DNA from 2 places in the Exiguobacterium sp. s130 genome. Region 2 is predicted to be linked to the other one. Evidence: riboswitches for the same ligand, from Rfam matches in the RefSeq annotation. Region 2 holds a riboswitch; the other holds the start of a gene.
The links. A riboswitch is a leader RNA that binds a small molecule or an ion and turns the genes downstream of it on or off. The one in region 2 is predicted to bind S-adenosylmethionine.

Region 1 (3,414 bases), on a different contig from region 2:
ATACAGCGGCAGTACCTACGAATTTTTTCCAAACTTTCATGAATGATTCCTCCAATATGAATAAAATTTGAATTAACGTTTATCAATCGCACGGATCAGCAAATCACCAATGATTTGGATGACGAAGACGATCGCTAAGATTAAGAGTGTCGCAATGACGATGACATCGTTTTGAGAACGCTGGAATCCTTCGATGAAGGCCATGTCCCCAAGTCCACCTCCGCCGACTACTCCGGCCATTGCCGTATAACCGACAAGTGAGACGAGTGTGACCGTGATACCAGAAACGATGGCAGGCAACGCTTCCGGGATTAAGACTTTATAGATGATTTGGAACTTCGTCGCCCCCATCGATTCCGCTGCCTCGATGACACCTTTATCGACTTCACGTAACGCGAGTTCAACCATCCGACCGTAAAATGGTGCAGCACCGAAAATCAGTGCCGGTAATGCTGCCGTTGGTCCGAGGAACGAACCGACGATCGCTGTCGTAAATGGAATCAATAAGATCAGTAAGATGATGAACGGAATCGAACGGAAGACGTTGACGACCAAGCTCAACACTGAATAAAACGCCCGATTCTTGAACAATAATTCTTCGTTTGTCGCATACAATAGTAAACCAATGATCAAACCGAGGACGAATGTCGAAACCCCAGCGATTGCCGTCATATAAACGGTACTGCCTGTCGCTTCCCACACCATGTCCCAGTCTAGGTTGTCAAAGAATGAAATCATCGGTGATCCACCTCCACTTCAACATCACTGGCTTGAAGCTTCGTGATGACCGCTTGTGTTGCTGCTGTTTCCCCGATCAACTGAATGAACAGTGTACCGAGTGCCCCTTCCTGCGATTGACCGACGTTTCCGCCGATGATATTAAACAGGACCGGTGAATCCTTCATGACTTCCGCGAGGATCGGGCTTTCCGCTGTTGATCCGACGAACGTCAACTGAACGATTTTTCCGGTTGGGTACCGTTCGCGTAGTTTCGCGAACGTCAACTCGTTTTCCGACGGCGACGTCAATTGTTTGACAAACTCCTTCGTCATCGCTTGCTTCGGATGACGGAAGACTTCTGCAACCGGTCCTTGCTCGACGATTTTACCGGCTTCCATGACAGCGACCCGGTGACAGATTTTTTGAATGACGTGCATCTCGTGTGTGATCAAGACGATCGTCAGTTTTAGTTTCTGGTTGATGTCGACGAGTAACTCAAGGATTGAGTCCGTCGTCTTCGGATCGAGTGCACTTGTTGCCTCGTCACATAAGAGAACGTCCGGGTTCGATGCCAGTGCCCGAGCGATACCGACACGTTGTTTTTGACCACCCGATAATTGTGACGGATAGGCTTTTTCGCGTCCGTCCAAACCAACGAGTTGGATCAGTTCCGCTACCCGTTCCTTGCGGTGTGCTTTCGGGAAGCCACCGAGCTCGAGTGGGAACATGATGTTCTCTTCAACTGTTCGTGACCACAATAAGTTGAAATGTTGGAAGACCATCGAGACATTCTTACGGACGCCTCGTAATTCCTTTGGTTTTAGTGATGTCATCTCAACACCATCGATTTGGATCGAACCACTCGTTGGTGCTTCGAGCATATTCAACAATCGGATCAAGGTCGATTTCCCTGCTCCGGAATAACCGATTATTCCAAAAATTTCACCGCGTTCGATTGTCAGATCGACATTCGCGACAGCTTCGACCGCTCCGCGCTTTGAGCGATAAATCTTTCCTACGTCTTGTAAACGAATCACAACTGTCCCTCCTAAAATAAAAAAAGTGCGCGCGTTTTAGAGCAAACGCGCGCACTTTTCAGTACACAAAACCATTTGCTCTCATCTCCCAGACTTTTGTCTGCTGGAATTAGCACCACTTCGGATTAGATCCGCGGTTGCCGGGTTTCATCGGGCCAGTCCCTCCACCACTCTCGATAAGAGTTTCGGTATTAAGTTTGTAGAATATATTCTGAATATTAGCAGGGGTTATTTTTGTTGTCAAACAGTTTTTTCAGAAACTTTTTCGAGGAACGTGAAAGCACGTGTTAAGTCTTCTTTCAAATCTTCCGCATCCTCAAGTCCAACTGAAATCCGGACGAGACCGTCCGTGATGCCGAGTTCTGCCCGACGTTCTGCTGGGATCGACGCGTGCGTCATCCGTGCCGGAACGGAAATCAGGCTCTCGACGGCACCAAGACTCTCAGCGAGTGTGAAGAAATGTGTCGCCTCGACGAGTTTTTCTGCGTTCGCTGCTGAACCAACATCAAAGCTGATCATCCCACCAAATCCAGTCGCTTGTTTCGCTTGGATGTCGTGACCAGGGTGCGATGCAAGTCCTGGGTAGAAGATGTTCGAGACGATATCTTGCGCTTGTAGGAACGCAACGAGATCATGTGCTGTCTCTTCGATTGCATCCATCCGGATACCGAGCGTACGAAGACCACGGACGAGCAAGAAGCTGTCTTGCGGTCCAAGCACGCCGCCTGTCGAGTTTTGGATGAAATGCAACTCTTCGCCGAGCACATCATCTTTAACGACGACAAGTCCAGCGACGACGTCCGAGTGTCCGCCGATGTATTTCGTCGCACTGTGCAAGACGATGTCTGCACCGAGCGCGAGTGGTTGTTGATGATATGGAGTCGCGAACGTGTTGTCGACGACGAGTTTAAGATCGTGACGTTTGGCGATCGTTGCGATCGCTGCGATGTCCGTTACTTTCAATAACGGGTTCGTCGGTGTTTCGACGTAGACGATCTTCGTGTTGTCTTGGATCGCTGCTTCCGTTGCCGCAAGGTCCGTCGTATCGACGAATGTCACTTGAATGTTGAACTTTGGTAAGACGCGTTGCATCAAGCGGAACGTACCACCGTAGACGTCATCCGTCATAACGATGTGGTCGCCAGACTCAAGCAAGTGGAAGACGGCATGGATCGCTGCCATCCCAGAACCGAAGGCAAAACCACGTGCGCCGCCCTCGAGATCCGCAATCAATCGTTCGATGCTCGTCCGTGTCGGGTTCGCTGTCCGTGAGTATTCGTATCCGTCCTTAAGTTGACCGATTTTATCCTGCTTGTATGTGCTTGTTTGATAGATCGGAGGTGTGACGGCTCCTGTTGCCCGGTCGACACCTGTTCCTCCATGAATCAATGCTGTCTTCTTACGCATGAGTTTCGTCCACCTTTTCAAAGATTTGTTGGCTTAAGTAGCGTTCGGCACTGTCTGCGAAGACGGTGACGATCGTACTGCCGGGGTGACGCTTCGCGATATCAAGCGCAGCAACGAGCGCTGCACCTGCTGAACTACCAACGAGTAATCCTTCGCGAGCAGCGAGTGTATGAACCGCGTCAAATGCATCGCGGTCAGAAATCGTATGAATCTCGTCGACGAGTTCACGCGGAACGAGACTTGGCCATTT
Region 2 (3,414 bases):
CACGTCAGAAAGTCATCTCGACGTATTTCGCCACTTGTCGGTCCATCAAGTATAATTCGATCTGTTCACGATAGGCTTTATAGTGGTCGGATGCGATATGCGCTTCAAGCGCTTCTTCGTCCCGATACACTTCATACAGCATGAATTGATGCTCATCCTCGATCGATTGGTGCAAGGAATAACGTAAGCATCCTTCTTCTTTTTGTGAAGCATGATAAACCGTTTGTAAAATCGGGAAGACTTGATCCGCAAGTCCAGCTTTGATGGTAAGTACAGCATTAACGACGATTTCTCCCATGTTACATTATCCCCTTTCGTGATTACCTGTATCTGTACCCATTTTCACAAAAAGACACACGTTAAAGGAGCTAGAACATGCAAACTCAACTTTTTGAAGCACTCGAACAATTCGAACCGACGATGATCGCATTACGCCGTGATTTCCACCGCCATCCGGAACTATCCTTCCAGGAAGTCCGCACACCAGAACGGATTGCCGCCTTTTACGCAGAACAAAGCATTCCTCATCAAACAGCCGTCGGAGGTCGTGGTGTCGTCGCGACGATCGAAGGCAAACAGCCTGGTCCGACGATTGCTGTCCGTGCCGATTTTGATGCTTTACCGCTTCAGGAAGAGACGACGCTTGCCTTCCGGTCGATCCATCCCGGGGTCATGCATGCTTGTGGACACGATGGTCATACGGCGATGGTGATGGCACTCGCTGCTACGCTCTATCCGTTACGTAATCAATTGCAAGGAACGATTCGGATCATCCACCAGCATGGCGAAGAGGTCTTTCCCGGTGGAGCAATCCAAATGATCGAAGCCGGCGTCCTCGAAGGGGTCGATGCAATTTTCGCGACACATCTCGAAAATGATTTACCGGTTGGCACGATTGGGTTTCGGAAAGGACATACATTATGTGCAATCGACGAATTCGAAATCATCGTTCATGGTCAAGGTGGACATGCGCAAGCACCGCACAAAACAAAAGATGCGCTCGTCGCTGGAGCGCAGCTCGTCTGTAACTTACAGCATCTCGTCAGTCGACGGGTCGATCCGTTCGAGCCGGCAGTTCTTGCAATCGGATCCTTCCATGCGGGAACGGCGCCGAACATCGTTACGGGTGAAGCACGCATCGTCGGCGAAATTCGGACGTTCAATGAGACACTGCGGCATCAGCTCCGGCAAGAAGTCGATCTTGTCGCCAAAACGACATGTGCCGGCATTGGGGCCACCTATTCAATCGACTTCACGACTGGTTACCCGGCGCTCTGGAATCATCCGGACGAGACAAAACTTGTTCAGGAAGCCGCTTCTTTCTTACCGGAAGCATCCGTCCGGGCACTCACACCAATGATGGCTGCGGATGACTTCGCGCATTATCTAACACATGTCCCGGGAAGTTATTTCTTTACTGGCTCCGGATATACGGACGGTCGCGTCAACTACCCACAGCATCATCCGCAGTACGAAATTAACGAACAGGCGTTGTTGATTGGTGCGAAGACACTCGGAGCGACGGTTTTACGTGCCTTGAAACCTAAGGATTGACTTTATTTCTGTGTGAATGGTATCATCACAACAATGATAACGAATGACATCAACTTCATATACCCTTATCAAGAGTGGACCGAGAGATCTGGATCGATGACGTCCCAGCAACCTGCGCATAGCAAGGTGCTACGACCAGCAAAGCGAAAGCTTTGGTTGATAAAAAGCGGCGACTCCTTTTGCAACCAAGCGAAGGAGTCGTTTTCGTTTTCTCGCTGTCAGACATACAATGGGGATTTCCCACGGAGAGGAAGAGACAGATGGAAAAAGCAACATTTGCAGGTGGATGTTTTTGGTGCATGGTGACACCGTTTGAAGAATTACCAGGAATCGAGGGAATCGTATCAGGTTACATGGGCGGACACGTCGACAATCCGACATACGAGCAAGTCAAAACAGGAACGACGGGACATCTCGAAGTCGTCCAAATCACGTTTGATCCGAGCCTGTTCCCGTACGAGCGTCTGCTCGAACTCTACTGGCCACAAACGGATCCGACGGATGCAGAAGGTCAATTCCAAGATCGCGGCACGCAGTACGCACCAGCGATCTTCTATCATACGGATGCACAGCACGAAGCAGCGATCGCTTCCCGTGACGCCCTTGCTGCAAGCAATCGTTTCAAACAACCGATCGTGACGCGGATTGATGCCGCTTCTGAATTTTATCCGGCGGAAGAGTACCATCAAGACTTCCATAAGAAAAATCCAGAACACTATAAAAAAGATCGTGCTGCTTCTGGTCGCGATGCTTTCATCGAGCAGGAATGGAAAGATACGACGACGGTCTAATTCAAAAAATGCATATAAAAAACAGGTCAGTAAACATTTGTTTGCTGACCTGTTCCATTGTTATGAAAAAAATAAGTCATGAAACACGTTCTACTTGATCCTTCGCCCTCTCTTCCGGCGCGACGACTTGATACCGCTTCAAAACGAAGATCCCACATACCATGACGGCGAGACCGACGAGCTGACCGAACGATAAATCAATTTGTGGTAAACCGAACCAGCCGAACGTATCAACAGCAAGAGCAAAGCTTAACTGCGAAATCAGAACGACAGAGATCGCGATGGACGGACCAAGCAACTGAATCCCACGCATGACACAAAAAACGACGCCGACACCGACAAGTCCACCAAACCAATAGAGTGGCGATACGTTTTGGATCTGTCCGATTGTTCCACCACGAAACAGAACATACGTGACACTTGCTCCGATGAAACCGACGAAGAAGACCAGCGTCGTTGTCGCCCAAGCACCGAACGCGTCACTCATCCGAGCATTCAATACCGTCTGTAAACTGATTAACATCCCTGCCAACACGGCACACACGATTCCTATTACCATGTTCGTTCCTCCTTACTCATAGCTGTTGCCGTTCGCCTTCTCGCGAATCCGCTCCAAATCGACGATGATGATTTTCCCGCGTCGTCGAACGAGAATCTCCTCTTCACATAATTTCGTGATGATCCGGTTGAGATGGCGATAACTCGTTCCAAGCCAGTCAGCGACGTCATGCAGGTTCGACGTCCGCATCTCCTGATAAAACAAACTGTCACTAGCTTCGGACGCAATCGATAATAAGTAGCCTGCAAATCGCTCCTCGACCGTATAGAGTACGTGGTGCGACGCTGATTTCGAATCGGCATACCACTTCGCTGTAATTGTTCTTAGTAAAAATTGCAGAAAGACGTTCGTTGTATTGTGCTCGCGTAAAATCGTATACGGCACGCTCAACACATCGACATCGGTCACTGCTTCGACCGTATTCAGCACTTCCCGTTCGTTGATGAATTCAGCGTCACCAATCACTGTCAGTGGTGTTTTGAATCGTAAAATCCGTTGTTTTCCTTCTGA

Region 1: another riboswitch for S-adenosylmethionine. It lies ahead of HZS85_RS02210 (methionine ABC transporter ATP-binding protein); the one in region 2 lies ahead of msrA (peptide-methionine (S)-S-oxide reductase MsrA).

Annotation. Positions count from the first base shown of each region.
Region 1 covers NZ_JACSNI010000001.1:438,355-441,768, reverse strand. The annotation lists gene HZS85_RS02220 (MetQ/NlpA family ABC transporter substrate-binding protein) at 1-40, opposite strand, end outside; gene HZS85_RS02215 (methionine ABC transporter permease) at 73-738, opposite strand; gene HZS85_RS02210 (methionine ABC transporter ATP-binding protein) at 735-1,757, opposite strand; SAM riboswitch class I at 1,836-1,940, opposite strand; gene HZS85_RS02205 (bifunctional cystathionine gamma-lyase/homocysteine desulfhydrase) at 1,998-3,164, opposite strand; gene HZS85_RS02200 (PLP-dependent cysteine synthase family protein) at 3,157-3,414, opposite strand, start outside.
Region 2 covers NZ_JACSNI010000004.1:48,276-51,689, forward strand. The annotation lists gene HZS85_RS11270 (putative quinol monooxygenase) at 5-298, opposite strand; gene HZS85_RS11275 (M20 metallopeptidase family protein) at 376-1,554, shown strand; SAM riboswitch class I at 1,617-1,720, shown strand; gene msrA (peptide-methionine (S)-S-oxide reductase MsrA) at 1,815-2,345, shown strand; gene HZS85_RS11285 (DMT family transporter) at 2,422-2,904, opposite strand; gene HZS85_RS11290 (Crp/Fnr family transcriptional regulator) at 2,917-3,414, opposite strand, start outside.